Regions from separate parts of the Paraburkholderia sp. BL6669N2 genome, predicted to be linked through region 3. Evidence: predicted binding sites of a transcription regulator. Region 3 holds the regulator's gene; each other region holds the start of a gene.
What was found. Region 3 encodes LexA, which represses DNA repair genes until DNA is damaged. Its sites were predicted from a motif close to ACTGTATNNNNATACAGT; they were not measured.
Positions count from the first base shown of each region.

Region 1 (8,118 bases), on a different contig from region 3:
CGTGTTCGCGCGCAACTTTGCCGGTTATGACTACATCGTCGGGCCGTCGGCGAGTTGCATCCATCACGTGCGCGAGCATCTAACCGCGCTCGAACAAACCGACGAAGTGAAGAAGGTCCGCGCGAACGCTTATGAACTCGTCGAGTTTCTGCATGACGTGGTCGGTGCGCGTGAATTCCCGTGGGCTGAGTTTCCGCATCGCGTCGGATTGCACAACAGTTGCAGCGCGTTGCGGCATCTGAAGGAAGCGTCGATATCGGAGGTGGCGGGCACGCCGTTTTCCAAGCCGCGCGCCTTGCTCGAAGGCGTGAAGGGCATCGAGTTCGTCAAGCCGGCGCGGCCCGACGAATGCTGCGGTTTCGGCGGCACGTTCTCCGTCACCGAAGAGCCGGTGTCGGTGCGCATGGGGCAGGACAAGGTGCGCGATCATCTGAACGCGGGCGCCGAATATATCGTCTCAGGCGACATGTCGTGTCTCATGCATCAGCAAGGCTGCGCCGAACGCATGAAAGCCGACGCGCGCTTCATCCATATCGCGCAGGTCCTCAACGGAGCACGCGCATGAGCAACCGGATCGATCACGCGAAAGCGGCGGCCGCTTTCATCGGCAAGACAGAGCATGTTGCGTTTCACGACAAACGTCTATGGGATTTGCGCGAGAAGCGCGACGTGCAGGCGCACGGCATTGCCGAATGGGAGACGATGCGCGAGCTCGCGTCGGGTATTAAAGAACACACGCTGTCGAACCTCTCGCAGTATCTCGAACAGTTCGCGGCGGCCGCCGAGGCCAACGGCGTGACCGTCCATTGGGCCGCCACCGCCGAGGAGCACAACGCGCTCGTGCACCAGATCATGTCGGAGCGCGGCATGACCACGCTCGTCAAAAGCAAGTCGATGCTCACCGACGAATGCAAGATGCGCGAGTACCTCGAACCGCGCGGCATCACGGTGATGGAAACGGATCTGGGCGAACGCATCCAGCAACTCGATCATCAGGACCCGAGCCATATGGTGGTGCCGGCCGTGCACAAACTGCGCGCCGATGTCGCCGAACTGTTCGGCCGCACCATCGGCACCGATCCGAAGAACAGCGACATTCACTACTTGGCGGAAAGCCAGCGCATGAACACGCGGCCGTACTTCGTGCGCGAGAAGACCGCCGGCATGACCGGCTGCAATTTCGCGGTGGCGGAGACCGGCACGGTGGTGGTGTGTACGAACGAAGGCAATGCGGATCTGTCGGCGAATGTGCCGCCGTTGCATATTGCGTCGATTGGAATCGAGAAGCTGATTCCAAAAGTATCCGACCTCGGCGTGTTCATCCGCATGTTGTCGCGCAGCGCGCTCGGCTCGCCGATCACGCAGTACACCTCGCATTTTCGCGCGCCGCGTCCGGGCACGGAGATGCATTTCATCCTCGTCGATCACGGCCGCTCGGAGCGGCTCGCCATGGAGGACTTCTGGTATTCGCTCAAATGCATTCGCTGCGGCGCATGTATGAATACCTGTCCCGTGTACCGGCGCAGCGGCGGGCTGTCGTACGGCGGCACCTACTCGGGGCCGATCGGCGCGATCATCAATCCGACTTTCGATCTGAAGCGCTATAGCGCGTTGCCGTTCGCGTCGACGCTCAATGGCAGCTGCACCAATGTGTGTCCGGTGAAGATCAATATTCACGAGCAGATCTATAAGTGGCGGACGGTGATTGCGGAGCGCCATGAAGTGCCGTTCGTGAAGCACGAAGTGCTGAAAATGGCGGGGCGTTTGCTGGCGAGCCCGACCTTGTATCGCGCGACGGTGTCGTCGATGGGCAGCGCGCTGCGACGACTGCCGAATTTCGTGCTGTATAACCCGCTGAATATCTGGGGCAAGCAACGCGAGTTGCCGGAGGCGCCAAAGCTGACCTTCCACGCCTGGTACAAGAAGAATCGTGGAGGCGGCAATGGCAACGCGTGAGGCTTTTCTGGACAAGGTGCGGCAGGCACAGCCACCGGCGCGGCCACGGCCTGAAGTGCCGCTCTTCGACGCAGCGGGCGGCGATCTGCGCGCGCGCTTCACGGCGGCCTTGCAGGCAATGGGCGGCACCTGCGTCGAAGCCACGTCTGCTGCCGAGGTGAGCGGATTGATTCGCGAGCGCTTCGGCGCTGAGGCGTCGGTGGCTTCGGCGACCGCGGAAGTGTCGGGCACGCGCCCGCTCACCGCCGACACGGAACCCGCTTCGCTACAGGATATCGACGTGGGCGTCGTGCGGGCGCGCTTCGGCGTCGCTGAGACCGGCTCGGTGTGGTTCAGCGAGCGCGAGTATGTGGTCAACGCGCTGGGCTACATCGTGCAGCATCTGGTCGTGCTGCTCGACCCGGCGCAACTGATCGACGGCTTGCAGGACGTGTACCGGCGCGATGATTTCCGCGATGCCCGCTATGCGGCGCTCGTCACCGGACCTTCGGCGACGGCGGATATCGAAGGCGTGCTGATTCGCGGCGCGCAAGGCGTGCGTTCGTTGACGGTGGTGTGGCTGGCGGCGCAATGAAAATGCAGTAGCGGCGGCACGATCGAATGACACAATGCGGCATCCCGTTCGATAAGCCTGCCACTCTGCTGACATGGAACTCCGGCATCTCCGATACTTCGTCGCCGTTGCGGAGCACGCGAGGGTAAAGCGGCGCGCGGACGGATTCGCATGGCGGTACGTTCAAGCCCCGCTAGGATGTCGCCTCAAGGCCGTGTGGCCGGGCCGGCCACGGAGTTTGCTATCATCACTGTATAAACATACAGGTTTCATGAAAGTGCCGTGGCGACACCCGTCTCTCCCTACGCCCTCTACTATCTGCTGAACTTCGAGCGCGCCCTGGCGTGGCTCGCGCAGCGTTACGACGATCTGTTCGACGCGCACGAGCAAGCGTTTCTGCGCGAGTTCGCCGCGTTGCCGCAGTCATCGCGCGCGCTACTGGTTCGCATGCTCATGCGCAAAGGCACGCTGTTCCGCGCGAGCCGCCTGTCTTACGACGAGATCGGCTGCCCGTTGCAGGCAGCGGCGCCAATTGCGGCGCTCGGCTGGGTCGACACCGAACCGGGACTCACGCTCGACGAATTGTTCGCACTCACCACGCGTGCCGAGTTGATGGAGATTTTCTCAGACGCCATCGCGATGATTCCGGGCGCAAGGAGCCTGCGCAAGCCGGATCTGCTGGAAACACTGCGCCCGTTTTACGCAAGCGAAAGCGACGAGCAAGACGCCACGGCGCGTCCGCTTTCGGCATGGCATAGCCGAACGGGGGACCGCGTTTTTCACGTGGCGATCGCGCCGCTTTGCGAACGCTTGCGGTTGATGTTCTTCGGCAATTTGCAGCAGGAGTGGTCGGAGTTCGTGCTCGCCGACCTCGGCGTGTTCCAGTACGAGAAAGTGGCGTTCGCGCCGTCGTCGCGCGCGTTCCAGCAGCGCGCGGATGTCGACGTCTATCTCTCGTTGCACGCATGCCGTGAAGCACTCGAATGGCTACCTAGTGGCGAAACGGAAGCGCTCGCAGTCGAAGAGATCGTCGCGACTGTCGCCGCCATTGAAACGGCCAACCCCTGGCTTGAAACGCGGCGCGCGAAACTGTTGTTCCGCATCGGCTACCTGTGCGAGCGTCGGCAGAACTGGGCGGCCGCGCTGGCCGTTTATGAGCGTTGCGCGTGGCCCGGCGCGCGTCATCGGCGCATGCGCGTGCTCGAACGCAGCGAGCGTTTCGACGATGCTTTCGCGCTGGCCTCGCAAGCCGCCGCCGCGCCGGAGAGCGAAGAAGAGGCGCAACGCGTCGCGCGCATGCTGCCGCGTTTGCAGCGCAAGCGCGGCGAACCGGTCGCGCGCGTGTCTGCCGCTCGCCCGGTCGAGCGCAGCACGCTCGTGCTGCCGCGACCCGAGGCGCCGATGCCGGTCGAATACGTCACCCGCGATCACTTGACATGCGAGACCGCGCCGGTGCACTACGTCGAGAACGCGCTGATCAATTCGCTGTTTGGGTTGTTGTGCTGGGAGCCGGTTTTCGCGGCGTTGCCCGGCGCGTTTTTTCATCCGTTCCAGCGCGGTCCGGCCGATCTGCACGCGCCGGATTTTCATGCGCGCCGCGCAGAGCTGTTCGCCGCGTGTCTCGAACAACTCGATAGCGGTGCCTACCGCGAGACGATTGTGCGGCATCTGCATGGCAAGGCGGGGCTGCAATCGCCGTTCGTGTTCTGGGGGCTGCTTACGCCGGAACTCGTTGCATTGGCGCTCGACTGTCTGCCGGCCGCGCATCTGAAGCTGTGGTTCGAACGCTTGCTGCGCGACGTGCGCGGCAATCGGTCCGGTTTGCCGGACCTGATCCGCTTCTGGCCGGCCGAACGTCGCTATGAGTTGATCGAAGTGAAGGGCCCGGGCGACCGCTTGCAGGACAACCAGATTCGCTGGCTCGCATACTGCGCGCAGCACGGCATGCCGGTGCGCGTGCTCGACGTGCGCTGGGCCGATGAAGAGGTCGTTGCCGAAGGTGGCGCGGCTGAAATTGCCGCCAACGCTACCGCCAAGGCTTTCTCTGAGGCCGCCACAAAAGCCACTATCGAGGCCTCCACACAAGCCATCATCAGCCCCACCAGCGAGGCCCGCGCATGACCTACGTGGTCGCCGTGCGGGCGATGTGCGAGTTCACGGCGCGGCGTGGCGATCTGGATCTGCGCTTCACGCCGGCGCCGACCTCGCTCGAAGGCATGGCGGGCCACGTGACCGTCGCCGGCCGGCGCGCGAGCGGCTACGAAACCGAAATCACGCTGACCGGCACGCACCGCAATCTGACCGTGCGCGGGCGCGCCGACGGCTACGATCCCGTCGCGAACCGCGTGGAAGAGGTCAAAACCCATCGCGGCGATCTCGAACGCATGCCGGCCAATCACCGCACGCTGCACTGGGCGCAGGCGCTCGTCTACGGTCATCTGCTGTGCCGGACGCGGGAGCTCACGGAGCTGACCGTAGCGTTGGTGTACTTCGATATCGGCACGCAGAAAGAGGTGCTGCTGACGCAAACGCATACGGCGCTCGACCTGGAGATTTTCTTCGTCGAACAATGCGAGCGGTTTCTCGATTGGGCGGTGCAGGAAGAAGCGCATCGGGCCGCGCGCAACGCGGCGCTCGGCGCGCTGCAGTTTCCGCACGGGCAGTTTCGCAGTGGGCAGCGCGAGCTGGCGGTGTCGGTGTATCGCGCGGCGCGTGACGGCAAGCCTTTGATGGCGCAGGCGCCGACCGGCATCGGCAAAACGCTCGCGACGATTTTCCCCTTGCTCAAGGCGTGCGCTTCGGACCAGATCGAGCGGATATTCTTTCTGACCGCCAAGACGCCGGGCCGCGCGCTGGCATTGGACGCGATCGAAACCCTCCATCAAGGCGCCACGCGTCTGCCGTTGAGAACCCTCGAACTGGTCGCGCGCGACAAAGCCTGCGAGCATCCCGACAAAGCCTGCAACGGCGAATCCTGTCCGCTCGCGCGCGGCTTCTACGACCGGCTCGACGCGGCCCGAAGCGCGGCGCTGGCCGGTGCGCGCCTCGACCGCGCGGCGGTGCGCGACGCGGCGCTCGCCAACCAGGTCTGTCCGTACTATCTGGCGCAGGAACTGGCGCGCTGGGCCGACGTGGTGGTCGGCGATTACAACTACTACTACGACAGCAGTGCGATGCTGTACGCGCTCACGCAGATCAATCAGTGGCGCGTCGGCGTGCTGGTGGACGAGGCGCACAATCTGCTCGACCGCGCGCGGCGCATGTACAGCGCTTCGCTCGATCAGGCGGCGTTCCGGCTCGCGCGCAAGACGGCGCCGGCCACCTTGCGCAAGCCGCTCGAGCGGCTGCAACGCGAGTGGAGCGCCGTCAAGCGTGCGCAGACGGAGACCTATCAGGTCTATGCCGACGTCCCCGGCAAACTGCTCTCGGCCGCGCAGAATCTGATCGGCGCCGTCACCGATCAACTGGCGGAAGCGCCGCTTTCCATCGACGAAGCGTCGCTGCGCTTTTTCTTCGACGCGATGCATTTCGTCGCGCTGGCTGAGCAGCTCGGCGAGCATTCCATCTTCGATATCACGCTCGCCACAGACCGTTACGCGCCGCGCGACAAAACGAATGCCACGCTGTGCGTGCGCAACGTGATTCCCGCACCGTTTCTGGTGCCTCGCTACGCGGCCGCGCGCACCACGGTGATGTTCTCGGGCACGCTCAACCCGCATCATTTCTATCGCGACACGCTGGGCTTGCCCGAACAGACCCAATGGCTCGACGTGGAAGGGCCCTTTCGCGCGGAACAGTTGCAGGTGCGCGTGGCCGGCAACGTATCGACGCGTTGGCGCGACCGCGAGCGCTCTCTCATGCCGATCGTCGATCTGATCGCCAGGCAATACGCCGCGCAGCCGGGCAACTATCTGGGCTTTCTGAGCAGCTTCGAGTATCTGCAACGCGTGGTTGCGCTGATGCGCGAGCGGCATCCGGACTTGCCGGTCTGGGCGCAGGAACCCGGCATGGACGAAACGGCGCGCGACGCGTTTCTCGCGCGCTTTCGCACCATGAACCAGGGCGTGGGCTTCGCAGTGCTCGGCGGCGCGTTTTCGGAAGGCATCGACCTGGTCGGCCGGCAATTGATCGGCGCCTTCATCGCCACGCTCGGTTTGCCGCAGATGAACGAGATCAACGAACAGATGCGTCGAACAATGGAGACGAGATTCGGCAACGGCTACGACTACATGTATCTGTACCCTGGCTTGCAGAAAGTGGTGCAGGCGGCTGGGCGCGTGATCCGCACGGAGCAGGACCAGGGTGTGGTGCATCTGATCGACGACCGCTATCGGCGGCCGGAAGTGCGGCGCTTGCTGCCGCGTTGGTGGGACGTGCAATAGATAGCGCGGCAACCGGCGCTTCACTAGCGCGCCTCTTTACCTCTCGGGTAATCGACCTGCCTCCCGCCGCGCGGCACAGTGGCGGCACGGCATCACGGTTCCCACTTGAGGCCGCAACGATCTTGCACGGGACCAGAGTAAGCGCTAAAGCGCCGACTCTGGTCGACAAAGGAGACTCCATGAACGCGACCGCACCCTATCTCGCCGACGAACCGAACACCATCCGCACCGCCGACAATACGCGCCTGTTCTACCGCGACTGGGGACAGGGCACGCCGCGCTCGTCTTCCTCTCGGGCTGGACGCTGAACTCCGACATGTGGGCGTACCAGATGGAACCGCTGTCGCGCCTCGATTGCCGCTGCATTGCGTACGATCGGCGCGGGCATGGCCGTTCGAGCGACCCCGGCCGCGGCTACGACTTCGACACGCTCGCCGCCGATCTGGAAAGCGTGTTGAGCGCGCTCGATCTGAGCGGCGTCACGCTGGTCGCGCATTCGATTGCGAGCGGTGAAGCGGTGCGCTATCTGACGCGCTACGGTTCGGCGCGCGTCGCCCGGATCGCTTTCGTCGCGCCCGCGGCCACGCCGTATCTACTGAAGACCGACGACAACCCGAACGGCATCGACGCCGCGTTATTCGAGCAGGGCCGCCGCGCGCTGAGCCGCTCCTTTCCCGACTGGATCGAGGCGAACGCGGCGCCGTATTTCGGGCCCGGCGTGTCGCGCGCGCCGATGGACTGGACGATCCGCATGATGCTGCAAACCTCGCATCAAGCGATGCTCGAACTGGCCCGCGTGCAGACCATCACCGATTTTCGCACGGAACTGGCGCGCATCGAGGTGCCGTCGCTCGTGCTGCATGGCGACCGCGATGCGTCGGCGCCGCTCGAACTGACCGGCCGGCCCACGGCGGCGCTGATACCCGGCGCTTCACTGCATGTCTACGAAGGCGCCGGCCACGGCTTTTACTTCACTCATGCGGAGAGGTTGAACCGGGATTTGCTGGCGTTCCTGGGCCGCCAGCCGGCTTAGGATCGACGGGCAACTGATCTTCCACCGGCGCGTCGGCTTTGCCGGCGTCGTCAGCGGCGTCGTCGGCGGATGGCGCGGCGGCGGGCGGTTCGTCCTGCGTTGCGTCAGATGATCTGGGTGCGCCTTTGTGCACCTCATCCGCTTCGATCCTGGCCGGCGCGCTGTCCGGGTCCCACGTCAACAGATTGCGCTGC
Region 1 is NZ_QUNA01000002.1:2,029,767-2,037,884, reverse strand. Features, by position in the region: gene B0G80_RS31610 ((Fe-S)-binding protein) at 1-565, shown strand, start outside; gene B0G80_RS31605 (lactate utilization protein B) at 562-1,956, shown strand; gene B0G80_RS31600 (LUD domain-containing protein) at 1,943-2,530, shown strand; gene B0G80_RS31595 (VRR-NUC domain-containing protein) at 2,792-4,630, shown strand; gene B0G80_RS31590 (ATP-dependent DNA helicase) at 4,627-6,891, shown strand; gene B0G80_RS47350 (hypothetical protein) at 7,071-7,199, shown strand; gene B0G80_RS31585 (alpha/beta fold hydrolase) at 7,223-7,924, shown strand; gene B0G80_RS31580 (mechanosensitive ion channel family protein) at 7,863-8,118, opposite strand, start outside.
Region 1: a site for LexA is predicted at 2,759-2,776, ahead of B0G80_RS31595 (VRR-NUC domain-containing protein). Genes of this name have one in related genera too.

Region 2 (8,118 bases), 2.4 Mb from region 3:
CAAACCGGGCCAATTTACACTCAACGTATCTCAATATTGAGTCGGGGAATCGACGCATTCAGGTCGCGTTAGGGTAAGTCCCGGCCCGTTCGTGCACATGCAAACTGACACGTACGAGCGTGCCGGCAAGCCGCGGCGAAGTTTGATAGACGTTGTCGTCGATCGTCAGCTCGCCGCCGTGCATGGTCGCGATCTCGCGGACGATCGCGAGTCCGAGGCCGCTGCCGTCGCCTTCGCGGCCGAGAATCCGGTAGAAGCGCTCGATCACACGCGAACGCTCGGCGACCGGAATGCCGAGGCCGGTATCCTCGACTTCCAGATGCACGAGCCGCGCCGCCGCGTCGTGCCGCACTCTGACGGTGATGCGGCCGCCCGGCGGCGTATAGCGGATCGCGTTGTCGATCAGATTCGAAAGCATTTCGCGCAACATGACCGGATTGCCGTTCACTTCGACCGGTTCTTCAGGCGCTTCGTAGCCCAGATCCATCTGCTTGGCGAGCGCGGCCTGAACCCAGTCGCGCACTGCGCTGCGCGCGACCTCCGTCACTTCGACCGGTGTGAAAATCTGACCCGACATGCGGTTCTCCGCGCGCGCCAGCGCCAGCAGTTGCGTGACGAGCCGCGCGGCATGCTCCGAGCTGGTGGCGATCTGCTCGAGCGAGCGATGCACCTCCGCGGAGGCGTCCTGACGCAGCGCCAGCTCGGCCTGCGTGCGCAAGCCGGCAAGCGGGGTCTTCATCTGATGCGCGGCGTCGGCGATAAAGCGCTTTTGCAGCTCCATGTTCTGTTCGAGACGCGTCAGCAGATCGTTGAACGAGGTCACGAGCGGCTCGATTTCCGGCGGCGCGCGACGCGCCTCGAGCGGCGACAGGTCGTCCGGGCGGCGCGCGCGGATATGCGCCTGCAGCGCGTGCAGCGGCGCGAGCCCGCGCGAGAGCCCGAACCAGACCAGCAGGATCGCGAGCGGCAGAATCACGAACTGCGGCAGGATCACGCCTTTGATGATGTCGTTGGCGAGCTGGCTGCGTTTGTCGAGCGTTTCAGCGACCTGCACCAGCACGGGTTGCGCGCCGGGCGTCTGCGGAAACTCCACGGTTGTGTAGGCGACGCGGATATCGTTGCCGCGCAGCACATCGTCACGAAATTCGACGAGACCGGGCTGCGGGCGGTCTTCCTCGTGCGGCAGCGGCATGTCGCGCTCGCCGCCCACCAGTTCGCCGCGCGTGCCGAGCACCTGATAGAACACACTGTCCACATTGTCCGCGCGCAGAAAGTCGCGCGTGGAGTCGGGCAGCGTCAGTTCCGCCACGCCGTTCACCGGATGAATCTGGCGGGCCAGCACGTAGGCGTCCGTTTCCAGCGCGCGGTCGAACGGGCCGTTCGCGATCGACTTCGCGACCAGATAGGTGACCGCGAGACTCATCGGCCAAAGCAGCAGCAGCGGCGCCAGCATCCAGTCGAGAATCTCGCCGAACAGCGAGCGCGGGCGCGCCTCGGCGGCGGCTTCGGTTTCGTCGGGCGGGGCGAACGGGTTGGCGTAGCGCTCGTCGCGCGCCTCGTCTAGGTCCGCCGCGTGCGCCGTGGCGCGGTCTGCGCGTGCGGACATGGGCGGTCTCTATTTGTAGTGATGGCTCGCCGGCATCGCGCCGGACGGCGGCGCGGCGGGCGGTTCGGGCTCGGCGGGCGCGGGCGTGGTCGTAGCGTTCGCGTTCGTGCTTGCGCTCGGCGCTGACGCGGCTTTCTCAAGACAGTAGCCCAGACCGCGCACGGTGATGATGCGCACGCCGCTCGGCTCGATTTTCTTGCGCAGGCGGTGCACGTAGACCTCGATCGCGTTATTGCTGACTTCTTCGCCCCATTCGCATAGATGATCGACGAGTTGTTCCTTCGAAACCAGCCGGCCGATCCGCTGCAGCAGCACTTCGAGCAAACCCAGTTCGCGCGCCGACAGGTCGATCACCTGCTCGTTGATATAGGCGATCCGGCCGACCTGGTCGAACGACAGCGAGCCGTGCCGCACGACCGTCGGGCCGCCGCCGGCGCCGCGCCGCGTCAGGGCGCGCACGCGTGCCTCGAGTTCGTTCAGCGCGAAGGGCTTGGCCATGTAGTCGTCGGCGCCGAAGTCGAGGCCCTTGACGCGCTCGTCGACGCTGTCCGCGGCGGTCAGAATCAGCACCGGCAGGGTGGAATTGCGCGCGCGCAAGCGCCGCAACACCTCGAGGCCGGACATGCGCGGCAGGCCCAGATCGAGAATCAGCAGGTCGAAAGATTGCATCGACAGCGCGGTATCGGCCTCGACGCCGCTCTTTACGTGATCGACGGCATAGGCCGATTGGCGGAGTGATCGAACCAGACCGTCCGCGAGTATGCTGTCGTCTTCGGCAATCAGAATTCGCATGGTGCGCCAGCCTGGCCTTGCCGGCACCGCGGGGTGTCCCCCCGGCGCACAGCGGTCTCCGAAAATTATTGTGGGTAGTTGGGCAGCGCGACGGTAAAAATGCGCGTTCGCATGAGAATCGTGCTTGCCAAAACTACTGTTTTTTTATACAGTGTCTGAGTTTCGTGTGCTGTCCTTTCAAAGTGGGCTGCACATCCGCCTCAGACGCCGTTCATCATAGCAAAGGACGATTCATGGAAGAAAGCAAGAAAGGCTCGGCTGGACTGACGGCTGAAAAGAGCAAGGCACTCGCTGCCGCACTCGCACAGATCGAAAAGCAGTTCGGCAAAGGGTCGGTCATGCGGCTCGGCGCAGGTGAGGCGGTCGAAGATATCCAGGTGGTCTCAACCGGATCGCTCGGCCTCGACATCGCGTTGGGCGTCGGCGGTTTGCCGCGTGGCCGTGTGGTCGAAATTTATGGCCCGGAATCGTCCGGTAAAACCACCCTGACTTTGCAGGTCGTCGCCGAAATGCAGAAACTCGGCGGCACGGCAGCGTTTATCGACGCGGAACACGCGCTGGATATCCAGTACGCGGGCAAGCTCGGCGTGAACGTGAACGAACTGCTGGTTTCGCAGCCGGACACCGGCGAACAGGCGCTCGAAATCGCCGACGCGCTGGTACGCTCGGGTTCGATCGACATGATCGTGATCGACTCGGTCGCGGCGCTCGTGCCGAAGGCTGAAATCGAAGGCGAAATGGGCGACTCGCTGCCGGGTCTGCAAGCGCGTCTCATGTCGCAGGCGTTGCGCAAGCTCACCGGCACGATCAAGCGCACGAACTGCCTCGTGATCTTCATCAACCAGATCCGCATGAAGATCGGCGTGATGTTCGGCAATCCGGAAACCACCACGGGTGGTAACGCGCTGAAGTTCTACGCGTCGGTGCGTCTGGACATTCGCCGTATCGGTTCGATCAAGAAGAACGACGAAGTGATCGGCAACGAAACGCGCGTGAAGGTGGTGAAAAACAAGGTAGCGCCGCCGTTCCGCGAAGCGATTTTCGACATTCTGTACGGCGAAGGCATTTCACGTCAGGGCGAAATCATCGACCTGGGCGTGCAAGCCAAGATCGTCGACAAGGCCGGCGCGTGGTACAGCTACAGCGGCGAACGTATCGGTCAGGGCAAGGACAACGCGCGTGAATTCCTGCGCGAAAATCCGGATATCGCTCGTGAAATCGAAAATCGTATCCGCGAATCGCTGGGCGTGAATGCCATGGCTGAAGCCGTGACCGGCGCAGCCGCTGAAGTCGCGGACGAAGAAGAGTAACCATCACGTGATACGCAAGGGCCGGCCGTTGTCCGATTCCGGACGCCACGCGGACGGCCCGCGTGATGAAGACGACGAGTCGTTCGATCCATTCGAATCGTTCGACGCACACGACCGCGCTGCGGGCCGCAATCCGCAGCGCGCGCAGTTTGAATCCCCGCCGCCCGTAGGCTCGGATCCCTCCGAGACCACCTACACCCGCTCACGTCGCGTCCCAGGCGAGGCGAAACCCGGGCAAGACGAAGCCAAACAGTCCAAACGTCCGGCACGGTCTTTAAAAGGCCGCGCGCTCGGCTATCTATCCCGCCGCGAATACAGCCGCACCGAACTGGCGCGCAAGCTGAAGCCATTCGTCGAGGAAACCGATTCTCTCGACACCGTGCTCGACTCGCTGGAAGCCGAAAACTGGCTGTCCGACTCGCGCTTTGCCGAAAGCCTGATTCATCGCCGCTCGTCACGATTGGGCGCGAGCCGGATCGTTGGCGAATTGAAGCAGCATTCGGTCGACCAGACGCTCGTCGAAGAGGCCAGCGCGCAATTGCGCGAAACCGAACTCGCCCGTGCCCATGCCGTCTGGCAAAAGAAGTTCGGCCGGCTTCCCGAAACGCCCGCCGAACGGGCGAAACAGCAGCGCTTTCTGGCATCGCGCGGATTTTCGGGCGCCACGATCGGCAAAATCCTCAAGGGAATGGACGAGGAGTGGAGCGGCGAGTAGTCGCGTCGTCCATCGTTCGCACGCAAAAGCCTTTGGGGTGGCACGTTCCGCTCCCAGCCGCGCACGGCACGGCCGTGCGCAATCGGACCTGTCCCAAATACCCAGTATGCTAAAATTCGTGGGTTTTCCAATCCGGCCTTTCCTCCCGCATGCCGCTCTCCCCGCCCGTGTCCCGTCAGTTGCGCCATCGTCGCGCAATCAGAGCGGAAGCCTATGAGCGAGCCGATGGCCTGTGGGATGTGGAAGCGTGCTTGACTGACGAAAAACCGCGCGACGTAGTGCTTGCGTCGGGCGTCCGGCCCAAGGGTCAGCCGATCCATGAACTCTGGCTTCGCATCACCATCGATCGCAAGCTCAATGTCGTCGACGCCGAGGCGTCGTCCGACTGGGTGCCCTATCCTGGTTTGTGCCAAGCCAGCAATCCCGCCTACCGTGCCCTCATCGGGCTCAATCTCCGTCAAAACTTCCGTCGCGAGTCTGCCCGTGTGCTCGGTGGCACGGCGGGTTGCACGCATCTCACCGAGCTGTGCGCAATGCTGCCGACCGCCGCGATTCAGGCGTTCGCGGGCGAAGTGTGGAATACCGGTGACAGTGCGCCGGGCGCGAACGCAGGTTCAGGAGACGGATCGTCTAACAGCACAGGCGAGCATTCCAACGATAAACCGCCATTCCAGCTGGGACGCTGCCACGCGCTGCGTTTCGACGGCGAGGCGGTGCAGCAGTTTTATCCGCGCTGGTATGGCCGCGCTCCGTATACAGCGGATCGCGCGGCATCGTCAGGCGACGGGGCAGTCCGCCAGACAGGCGAGGGCGGCAACGCGTCCGGCATGAACGACGGCAGCGGAAACGAAGTTCAATCCAACTCTCAGACTGAAGGGAATCACGCATGAAGATTCACGAGTACCAGGGTAAGGAAATCCTGCGGAAATTCGGCGTCGCGGTACCGCGCGGCAAGCCGGTCTTCTCGGTGGATGATGCGGTCAAGGCCGCGGAAGAGCTCGGCGGCCCGGTATGGGTCGTGAAGGCTCAGATCCACGCGGGTGGCCGTGGCAAGGGCGGCGGCGTGAAGGTCGCCAAGTCGCTGGATCAGGTTCGCGAGTACTCGGAACAGATCCTCGGCATGCAGCTCGTCACGCACCAGACCGGTCCGGAAGGCCAGAAGGTGAATCGTCTGCTGATCGAAGAAGGCGCTGACATCAAGAAGGAACTGTATGTCGGCCTCGTGATCGATCGCGTGTCGCAGAAGATCGTCGTGATGGCATCGAGCGAAGGCGGCATGGACGTCGAAGAAGTCGCGGAAAAGACGCCTGAGCTGATCCACAAGATCGCCGTCGATCCGGCAACCGGCCTGAAAGACGCCGAAGCCGACGAACTGGCCACGAAGATCGGCGTGCCCGCTGCTTCGCTGCCGCAAGCGCGCGCGATCCTGCAAGGCCTGTACAAGGCATTCTGGGAAACCGACGCATCGCTGGCCGAAATCAACCCGCTGATCCTGACCGGCGACGGCAAGGTCATCGCGTTGGACGCCAAGTTCAACTTCGATTCGAACGCGCTGTTCCGTCACCCGGAAATCGTCGCGTATCGCGATCTGGACGAAGAAGATCCGGCTGAAGTCGAAGCCTCGAAGTTCGACCTCGCGTACATCTCGCTCGACGGCAACATCGGCTGCCTCGTGAACGGCGCCGGCCTTGCCATGGCAACGATGGACACCATCAAGCTGTTCGGCGGCGAACCGGCGAACTTCCTCGACGTGGGCGGTGGCGCCACGACCGAGAAGGTCACGGAAGCGTTCAAGATCATGCTGAAAAACCCGAACCTGACCGCGATTCTGGTCAACATTTTCGGCGGCATCATGCGCTGCGACGTGATCGCGGAAGGCGTGATCGCGGCGTCGAAGGCCGTCTCGCTGAAGGTGCCGCTCGTGGTCCGCATGAAGGGCACGAACGAAGACCTCGGCAAGAAGATGCTCGCTGAATCCGGTCTGCCGATCATCGCGGCGGACAGCATGGAAGAAGCGGCTCAGAAGGTCGTCGCGGCTGCTGCGGGCAAGGCGTAAGCCTTCCCTTAGCCGCTTTTTCCAGGGCTTTTGTCAGGGCTTTTGCCAGGATTAACCAGGATTACGAATGGCGACGTGCGAGCGCCGCGGGCGAGGAACATTCCGCCTCGCGGCGCCGTCGCACGACGCCAAACGAACAGAGGTCAATACATGTCGATTCTGATTAACAAAGACACCAAGGTCATCACGCAGGGCATCACCGGCAAGACCGGTCAGTTCCACACGCGTGCTTGCCGTGAATATGCAAACGGCCGCGAAGCGTACGTTGCGGGCGTGAACCCGAAGCGTGCCGGCGAAGACTTCGAAGGCATTCCTATCTACGCTAGCGTCGCTGAAGCCAAGGCTGAAACGGGCGCGACCGTGTCGGTGATTTACGTTCCGCCGGCAGGCGCTGCGGCTGCGATCTGGGAAGCGGTCGAAGCCGATCTGGATCTGGCGATCTGTATCACGGAAGGCATTCCCGTGCGTGACATGATCGAGCTGAAGGCTCGCATGCGCGCTGAAAACCGCAAGACGCTGCTGCTCGGCCCGAACTGCCCGGGCACGATCACGCCGGACGAACTGAAGATCGGCATCATGCCGGGTCACATCCACCGCAAGGGCCGCATCGGCGTCGTGTCGCGTTCGGGCACGCTGACGTACGAAGCAGTCGGCCAATTGACGGCGATCGGCCTCGGCCAGTCGTCGGCGGTCGGTATTGGCGGCGACCCGATCAACGGTCTGAAGCACATCGACGTGATGAAGATGTTCAACGACGATCCGGAAACGGACGCCGTCATCATGATCGGCGAGATCGGCGGTCCGGACGAAGCGAACGCTGCTGAGTGGATCAAGGATAACATGAAGAAGCCGGTGGTCGGCTTCATCGCGGGCGTCACGGCGCCTCCGGGCAAGCGCATGGGGCACGCCGGCGCGCTGATCTCGGGCGGTGCGGACACCGCTGAAGCGAAGCTGGAAATCATGGACGCCTGCGGCATCAAGGTCACGAAGAACCCGTCGGAAATGGCGCGTCTTCTGAAGGCAATGCTGTAAATCGAAATTCGCGCGCTGTCACGGCGCGTTTTTTGATACGCTTACGAAGTCCTTTCGTGAGCACGCGGTTCAAAAAGCGGGGGAGTGCAGACTCCTCCGCTTTTTTATTGGCCGCTCGCCGCATTTCTTCTTATTCTTCCAATCATGCTCGAGTTCTTCGCCACGCTCCACTGGGGCGCTGTTATCCAGATCATCGTCATCGACATTCTGCTGGGTGGCGATAATGCGGTCGTGATCGCGCTGGCCTGCCGCAATTTGCCGCCGTCCCAACGCACGAAAGGCGTGCTGTGGGGCACGGCAGGCGCGATTGTGCTGCGCGTGGCGTTGATCGCGTTCGCGGTCGCGCTGCTCGATGTGCCGCTGCTGAAGTTCGCGGGCGGCCTGTTGCTGCTGTGGATCGGCGTGCGTCTGATGGCGCCGGCGCACGACCCGCATGAAAACATCAAGCCGGCCGACAAGCTGATGGCGGCGATCAAGACCATCATCGTCGCGGACGCGGTCATGAGCCTCGACAACGTGATCGCGATCGCGGGCGCTGCTGAGGCGGCCGATCCCGAGCACCGCCTGGCGTTGGTGATCTTCGGTCTGGTGGTGAGCATCCCGTTGA
Region 2 is NZ_QUNA01000001.1:2,824,171-2,832,288, reverse strand. Features, by position in the region: gene B0G80_RS12795 (sensor histidine kinase) at 59-1,606, opposite strand; gene B0G80_RS12790 (response regulator transcription factor) at 1,616-2,398, opposite strand; gene recA (recombinase RecA) at 2,632-3,708, shown strand; gene recX (recombination regulator RecX) at 3,716-4,423, shown strand; gene B0G80_RS12775 (DUF2889 domain-containing protein) at 4,573-5,313, shown strand; gene sucC (ADP-forming succinate--CoA ligase subunit beta) at 5,310-6,479, shown strand; gene sucD (succinate--CoA ligase subunit alpha) at 6,630-7,511, shown strand; gene B0G80_RS12760 (TerC family protein) at 7,656-8,118, shown strand, end outside.
Region 2: a site for LexA is predicted at 2,534-2,551, ahead of recA (recombinase RecA). Genes of this name have one in related genera too.

Region 3 (8,118 bases):
GGTGGCGTTTATCTCCGACGTGGACATTCCGTGGACGGATGACGAGGACTGAGCGGGCCCGGCTCGCGGCAGGCGCTGGTGTTTCGTCGGGCGCGGCGATCAGCGCCTGGCGTCCGTTATGGTTGACGGCCGGAACACTACTTCATCATCCGGCGGCGAAACAGAATCGCCGACACGATAAACCCGCCGAGCGCATACGCGGCCAGCACAGCGATATGCAACAGCGCATTATCGACGGGCCGACCCAGCATGGCCGGCCGCATCAGGTCGACCGCATGCGCCAACGGCAATATCTGGGTCGCGCCCCGCGCAACGGCAGGCAGTTGCGAGACCGGAAAGAACACGCCGGATAGCAGCAGCATCGGCGTCAACACCAGCGTCTGGTAAAACATGAAGAAGTCGTACGAAGGCGCGAGCGCCGTCACGACCATCGCGATGCTCGCGAACGCGAGCCCGGTCAGCACGATGACCGGCAAGGCCAGCAGCATCGACGGGAAATTCGCGTAGCCCAGTGCGCCTGCCACCAGCATGATCGCCGCGCCCGAGAGCACCGATTTGCTGGCTGCCCAGATTACCTCGCCGAGCACGATGTCGCCGAGCGTCAGCGGCGTATGCATGATCGCTTCCCAGGTGCGCTGCACATGCATGCGCGAGAAGCCCGAATACATGGACTCGAAACTCGCCGACATCATCACGCTCGAGGCCACCGTGCCCGCCGCGAGAAACGCGATATACGACACGCCGTCGACATGGCCGACCATCAGCCCCAGCCCGAAGCCGAGGCCGAACAGATAGATCATCGGATCGGCCAGGTTGCCGAACATCGAGGCGATCGCGAGTTTCTTCCACACCAGATAGTTGCGGCGCCACACCGCGATCCAGTTGCTGGCGTTCGCGGGGAAGGCGGCGAAGGCTTCCTGATTGGATGGCGTGTCGCCGGTGGTTTCGTAGGTGCGTGCGTCCATTGCGTGTCTCGTGCGTGTCTCGTGCGTGGTTTCTGTCAGGGCGTCGTTGTAGTTGCAGGGCGTGGTGTGCGATGCCGGTCTCGACCGATGCGCTTCAATCCTGCATCTCGCGGCCCGTGAGCCGCAGGAACACATCTTCCAGATTCGCCGGTCGATGCAGATAGCGCAGATCCGCGCGCTGCTTGAGCCGCGCATGCACCGGCTGCGCGTCGTTGACATAGCAGAACAGCGTCTCGCCGCTGATCTCGGTGCGCTCCACGAGCGGCGCCAGTTCATCGCGCAACGCGACCGGATCGGGTCCGAAAATCTCGATCACATCGCAACCGATCTCGGAAGCGATCAACGCGCTCGGCGCGCCTTCGGCGATCTTGCGTCCTTCCTCGATCACGCACAGCCGGTGGCAGAGGCGTTCGGCTTCTTCCATGAAGTGCGTGGTCAGCAGAATGGTCTTGCCGCGCGCGAGCAGCGAGCGCAGCCGCTCCCAGATCAGATGCCGCGCCTGCGGATCGAGGCCGGTGGTCGGTTCGTCCATGATCAGCACATCGGGATCGTTGACGAGCGCGCGCGCCAGCGTAAGGCGCCGCTTCATGCCGCCGGACAACTCGCTCACGCGCGCGTCCGCCTTGCTTTCGAGCCGCGCGAATTCGAGCAGCGACGGCACCATCGCACGGCATTGCGCGGCGCTCAAACCGAAGTAGCGGCCGAACACCAGCAGGTTCTCACGCACCGTGAAGTCGGGATCGAGATTGTCGAACTGCGGCACCACGCCGACGCGCGCCCGTGCCACGCGCGCGCGGCCGGGGATCGGCTCGCCGCACAGACGGATCGTGCCCGCATCCGGCGCGGCGATGCCGAGCAGCATACGCAACGTGGTGGTCTTGCCCGCTCCGTTCGGGCCGAGCAGGCCGAAGCATTCGCCGGCGTTGACGTGAAACGACAGTCCATCGACGACCGTTTTCTCGCCGTAGCTTTTTTTAACCTGATGAAATTCGATGGCGGCTTCGGGCATGGATCGAACGAGTCTCCAAGGAAGGGCGTGAATGACGTGAGCGGCCGGGGAAGGCGGCCTATTCTAGGGCATCGGCGCGACGCTGTTGGTTCGCCCCGACAATCTGAAGCCGGTTTCTTGCACTGCGGCATCAGCGCGCGGAGACCCTCCGAGCGGCTCGCGCACCCGTTTAGGGCGCGGTTAGAGGGCGGTCAGCGCACAGTTAGCGTTTTCCATCCCTTGCAACCTGAATTGCGGCGCACCATGATTAATTGAGAATCGCGCGTCCCGCGCGAAGGGAGAAAAATCATGGCGAGCTACCAGAAAATCCTGCTGTGCTACGACGGCTCGCGCGAAGGCCGCAAAGCACTCCGTTGCGGCGCCGACCTGGCGTTGGATTTGAAAGCGGAAACCCATTTGCTGTCCGTCGTCGACATGCGCTCGAGTATTGCGCAAAGCGCGGGCCTGCTGACCGACGTGGCCTGTGGCAGTTTCGAAAAGACCGCACGCGACATTCTGCAGGAAGGCGTTGACTGGCTCACCGAGCGAGGCGTCACCGCACAAGGGCATTTTGCATTCGGCCATCCGATCGATGAGATCGCCACCCTCGCCAATGAACTGCATGTCGACCTGGTCGTGGTCGGCCACCGTTGCCGCACGGGTTTGTCGCGATGGTGGATGGGCGCGGGCAATACGCCGCTGCTCGACCGTGTCTCGTGCAGCATTCTGGTGGCGTGTTCTTCGGCACGGGAGCAGCAGCAAGCGGCGGCTTGATGCGCATGTCGGCCATTGTGGGCGGTCGGCTGGCGGCCGGGTACTCCGGCCTCACTACCCGGTGGCCTCGACGTCATAACGAAGTCGCTGAACGACTCGCCGCGACTCGCCGCGACTCGCCAAATAATTGGCGCGATCACGGGATCCGCGCCAAGACAAAGCCGACGTGCCGCGATCACTCGTTCAGATTGACCGCGGCCAGCTTCCACGTGAATATCCCTTCGCGCCGAAAGATCGCCGAGTAACGCGCGTCGCCGGCGCCATGCTGGTACGTGACGACAAACTCGTTGAGCCCTCGATAGCCCGCGCTGGTCTGCGGCGGTTGCGGGGGCGTGGCGTTGGCATTCCCATTCACCGCGTTGCCGGCAGGAGGCGCTGCCGGTGCCGGTGCGGTCGCGGCGGCGTCGGACGGATTGTTCGCGGCCGGCGGCGCGGGCGGCCGCTCACCCGGATCGCCGCGCGGCGGCATACCGTTCAGCAAGGCCGCGACACCGTCCGGTGTGGCATAGGCATCCACGAGCGGGCCAATCAATGCGACGCCGATCATCGCGCCAATGGCGGCCAACGGATTGCCGTTGCTGTGCGCGCCAAGCCGGCGTGTCAGCAGGCCGGCGACCTGTTGCTTCAGGCTCTCACGCAACGCGGGGAAGTCGACGTACTGATTGACCGTTTGCGCGTCGCGCGCATCGGCCGCGCGTTTGAGATTGTTCAGCGCGATGTACGGCGACGCGTAAGCAAACCCCAGTGCGGCGATCACCACGATCACGATTAGCGTGACGATCAGCGGCTTTGTGGCGCCGCCTCTGCTGCCGCGTCGGGTATGTTTCGGAACTGCCATCGAGTGGGACTCTCCATCAGGTGTGATCTAACGTGGACCACGGCCACGCGAAAACGATCCCACGCAATGCAATCTCTCGCCGCCCGCTCAAGACAGGGTCATCACGACTCGAACACCGCGCCGTGGACGTTGGCTTCGTCGGCGATGCAGCGGTCGATCATGCGGCATACCGCGTCCATCGTGCCGACCATGATGAGACGCGACGGCCCGTGATAGACCCGCACCGGCGCGCGACGCGCCGGTTCGGCCGTATTCAGGCCGGAATTCAAAGACACGCGGGCAAACGCCGGCAACGACGAAGGCAAGCTCGACGCCGCCTCGGGCGAGTCGAACAGCGACGGTGTGCTGCGCGTGGCCGCCTCGATCAATGAGCAGGGCACCAGCTTGCGAAGGTGACGCAGACGACCGAACTGGCGAAAGGGCAGCAGGCGGGCAAGACGTTCCATGAGACTCTCCAGACGATGCAACGTTGATGCGGCGTTGATGCAGTGTCGATGCGACATTGACGCGGCTTTTTATTCTGTCGAACGTGCAAAAGGGTTAGAACGGGGTTAGAACTCGCCGGGGCGGATCAGCCCCACGGCGATACCCTCCAGCGCGAACTCCGCACTGCCGGTTTCCACGAAGATGTTTTCGTAATCGGGGTTCTCGGCGATCAGTTCGAGCCCGTTTGGCCGGCGCTTCAGGCGCTTGACCGTGACGTCGTCGCCCAGCCGGGCAATGATGATCTGGCCGTCTTTCGCTTCGCTGCGCTTTTGCACCGCCAGCAGATCGCCGTCGAAGATGCCCGCGTCGCGCATGGACAGCCCGCGCACCTTCAGCAGGTAATCGGGCTTGCTCGAGAACAGCGCCGGGTCGCACGCGTAGTGCTGCGAGATATGTTCCTGCGCGAGGATCGGGCTGCCGGCGGCAACGCGCCCGATCAGCGGCAGCGACAGTTGCATGATGCTGGCGTGCGGCAGCGTGAACTGGTGCGGCGAGTCTTCCGGACCGGCCAGCAGGCGAATGCCGCGCGACGCGCCGGCCGCGAGTTCGATCACGCCCTTGCGGGCGAGTGCGCGCAGATGTTCTTCTGCCGAATTGGCCGAGCTGAAACCCAGCTCGGCGGCGATCTCCGCGCGGGTGGGCGGAAAGCCGGTGCGTTCGATAGCCCTGCGGATCAGATCGAAAACCTGCTGCTGTCGTGCGGTGAGTTTGGTCATGGCGCCACTGTATGTATGAACAGGTGACTGTATTTTTATACAGTATTCGGCGCAATTCAAGCTTTACTTTAAGTTCGGGGCGAAGGGTGGCGTTCCAGCGTCGTCAAGCGATGTTTCAACACCCGTTTTCGCGCCGCAACGCCTTATCCAGCTGTCATTACCACTTTTGAGTATTAAAGAATGAAGAAACATTATTTTTAATGATGAAAGCCCTTCGATAGACTGGGCCTCCCGTTGACGTTCATGTGCACGTGACCGCGACGCAAGAAATGACACCACACGCTGTTTCAGCGGACAACGCGGAGAAAGTTGACATGAATCACCAAGGTACGGGGCTGGCAGGCAGGACGAAGAAACTGATCGCGGCGCTCGCATTGGGCGCGGCGGGCGCGCTCGGTGTGATGGCGCAGGCGCACGCCGCCGATACGACGCTGCTGAACGTCTCCTACGACCCGACGCGTGAGCTGTATCAGGACGTCAACCAGGCGTTCGGCAAGGAGTGGAAGGCGAAGACGGGCGAGACGATCACCTTCAAGCAGTCGCACGGCGGCTCGGGCGCCCAGGCGCGCTCGGTGCTCGACGGTCTGCAGGCCGACGTGGTGACGCTGGCGCTCGCCTACGACATCGACGCACTGGCGAACAAGGGTTTGCTGGACAAGGGCTGGCAGAAGCGCTTGCCGGATAACGCCTCGCCGTACACGTCGACGATCGTGTTTCTGGTGCGCAAGGGCAACCCGAAGCACATCAAGGACTGGGACGATCTGATCAAGCCGGGTGTGTCGATCGTGACGCCGAACCCGAAGACGTCGGGCGGCGCGCGCTGGAACTACCTCGCGGCGTGGGCGTACGCCGAGCATCAACCGGGCGGCAATGATCAGAAGGCGAAAGAATTCGTCGGCAAGCTGTACAAGAATGCCGGCGTGCTGGATTCGGGCGCGCGCGGCGCGACCACCAGCTTCGTGCAACGCGGTATTGGCGACGTGCTGATCGCATGGGAAAACGAAGCCTTCCTGTCGCTCAAGGAATTCGGTCCGGAGAAGTTCGAGATCGTGGTGCCGTCGGTCAGCATTCTGGCGGAGCCGCCGGTCGCGGTGGTGGACAAGGTCGTCGACAAGCATGGCACGCGCAAGGTCGCGGAGGCTTACCTGAACTTCCTGTATAGCGAGCAAGGCCAGGAGATCGCGGCGAAAAACTTCTACCGTCCGCGTTCGAACAAGGTGCCGGCCGAGCTGACCGCCAAGTTTCCGAAGCTGAAGCTGTACACGGTGGACAATTCGTTCGGCGGCTGGACCAACGCGCAGAAGACGCACTTTGCCGACGGCGGCGTGTTCGATTCGATCTATCAGCCGCAGTAACAGGCCCGCTGCCGGCAGGCAAAGGCATAGGCAAAGGCATAGACATAGGCAGCACGACGCGGCGACGCGTCACTCCCGAGCGCGCCCCATGGGGCGCGCTTTTGGCCGCCAGGGCCCGGCGGCCGGCAATACGAGCATCAACCTGAACGAGTAACGAGCATGACGACGTTGACCTTCCGAAAACCGAGCGCGTTGCCCGGCTTTGGCCTGACACTCGGCATCACGGTGGCTTATCTGAGCCTCGTGGTGCTGATTCCGCTTGCGGCGACCTTTCTTAAGACCGCCACGCTCGACTGGAGCCAGTTCGTGCGCGCGGTGAGCTCGCCGCGCGTGCTCGCGTCGTATCGGCTCACCTTCTTTTCCGCGCTCGGCGGCGCGCTGATCAATGCGGTGTTCGGCTTTCTGGTGGCGTGGGTGCTGGTGCGCTACACGTTTCCGTTCAAGCGCATTGTCGATGCCGTGGTCGATCTGCCGTTCGCGCTGCCCACCTCGGTCGCGGGTATTTCGCTCGCCGCCGTGTACGCGGGCAACGGCTGGATTGGGCAGTTCCTCGAACCGCTCGGCCTGAAGATCGCGTTCACGCCGGCGGGCGTGCTGGTCGCGCTGACCTTCATCGGTTTGCCGTTCGTGGTGCGCACGGTGCAGCCGGTGCTCGAAGAGTTCGAACGCGAACAGGAAGAAGCGGCGGCGTGCCTCGGCGCATCGCGCTGGCTGACGTTTCGCCGCGTGGTGTTGCCGGCGGTGTTTCCGGCTCTGCTGACGGGCTTCGCGCTGGCATTCGCGCGCGCCCTCGGCGAATACGGCTCGGTGATTTTCATCGCCGGCAACGTGCCGATGAAATCGGAAATCACGTCGCTCCTCATTATCACCAAGCTCGAGCAATACGATTATGCGGGTGCGACTGCGATCGCGGTCGTGATGCTGGTCGTGTCGTTCCTGATGCTGCTCTTTATCAATACCTTGCAGTGGTATCTGCAGCGCCGCACGAGTCGTGGGGGCGCGGGCCCGGCGCCTGCTGCCGCGAGTGTCGCGGCGATCGGTGTCGGCGGAGGTGCGCAATGAGCCGCGATTCCGTGAAGAATGCAGGTACTGCCGCAACCGTGGCCGTGGCGCCGCGCGCGCCGCTGAACGTCGCACGCCGGCCCGATCCGGTCACCGAACCGCCTGTCGTGCGCTGGATTCTGACTGCCGTCGCGCTGCTGTTTCTCGCGCTGTTTCTCGTCGTGCCGCTCGCCGCCGTGTTCTATCAGGCGTTGAACAAGGGGCTCGGCTTCTATCTGGAATCGCTCGCCGATCCGGACGCGCTCTCGGCGATCAAGCTCACGGTGATCACCGCCGCGATCGCGGTGCCGCTGAACCTCGTGTTCGGCCTCGTGGCTTCGTGGTGTATCGCCAAGTTCGAGTTCCGCGGCAAGGCGCTGCTGACCACGCTGATCGATCTGCCGTTCTCGGTGTCGCCGGTGATCTCGGGCTTGATCTATGTGTTGATGTTCGGCGCGCAGGGCTGGTTCGGCCCGTGGCTGCAGGACCACAACGTGCAGATCATTTTCGCGGTGCCGGGCATCGTGATGGCAACGATCTTCGTCACGTTCCCGTTCGTCGCGCGCGAACTGATTCCGTTGATGCAGGCGCAAGGCAACGACGAAGAAGAAGCCGCGCACGTGCTCGGCGCGTCGGGCTGGCAGATCTTCCGCCGCGTCACGCTGCCCAACGTCAAATGGGGCCTGCTGTACGGCGTGATTCTGTGTAACGCGCGGGCGATGGGCGAGTTCGGCGCGGTGTCGGTGGTGTCGGGCCATATTCGCGGCCAGACCGACACGATGCCGCTGCACGTCGAAATCCTCTACAACGAATACAACTTCTCGGCGGCGTTCGCCGTGGCGTCGGTGCTGGCTCTGCTCGCACTCGTGACGCTCGGCCTGAAGCTGCTCGCCGAGCGCCATATGTCGGCGGAACTGTCGGCCGCGCGCGATGTGCCCGCATACGCAGGTCCCGT
Region 3 is NZ_QUNA01000001.1:464,571-472,688, forward strand. Features, by position in the region: gene B0G80_RS02080 (hypothetical protein) at 1-52, shown strand, start outside; gene B0G80_RS02085 (ABC transporter permease) at 138-965, opposite strand; gene nodI (nodulation factor ABC transporter ATP-binding protein NodI) at 1,060-1,974, opposite strand; gene B0G80_RS02095 (universal stress protein) at 2,263-2,727, shown strand; gene B0G80_RS02100 (DUF2939 domain-containing protein) at 2,903-3,565, opposite strand; gene B0G80_RS02105 (hypothetical protein) at 3,667-4,011, opposite strand; gene lexA (transcriptional repressor LexA) at 4,117-4,767, opposite strand; gene B0G80_RS02115 (sulfate ABC transporter substrate-binding protein) at 5,082-6,122, shown strand; gene cysT (sulfate ABC transporter permease subunit CysT) at 6,282-7,184, shown strand; gene cysW (sulfate ABC transporter permease subunit CysW) at 7,181-8,118, shown strand, end outside.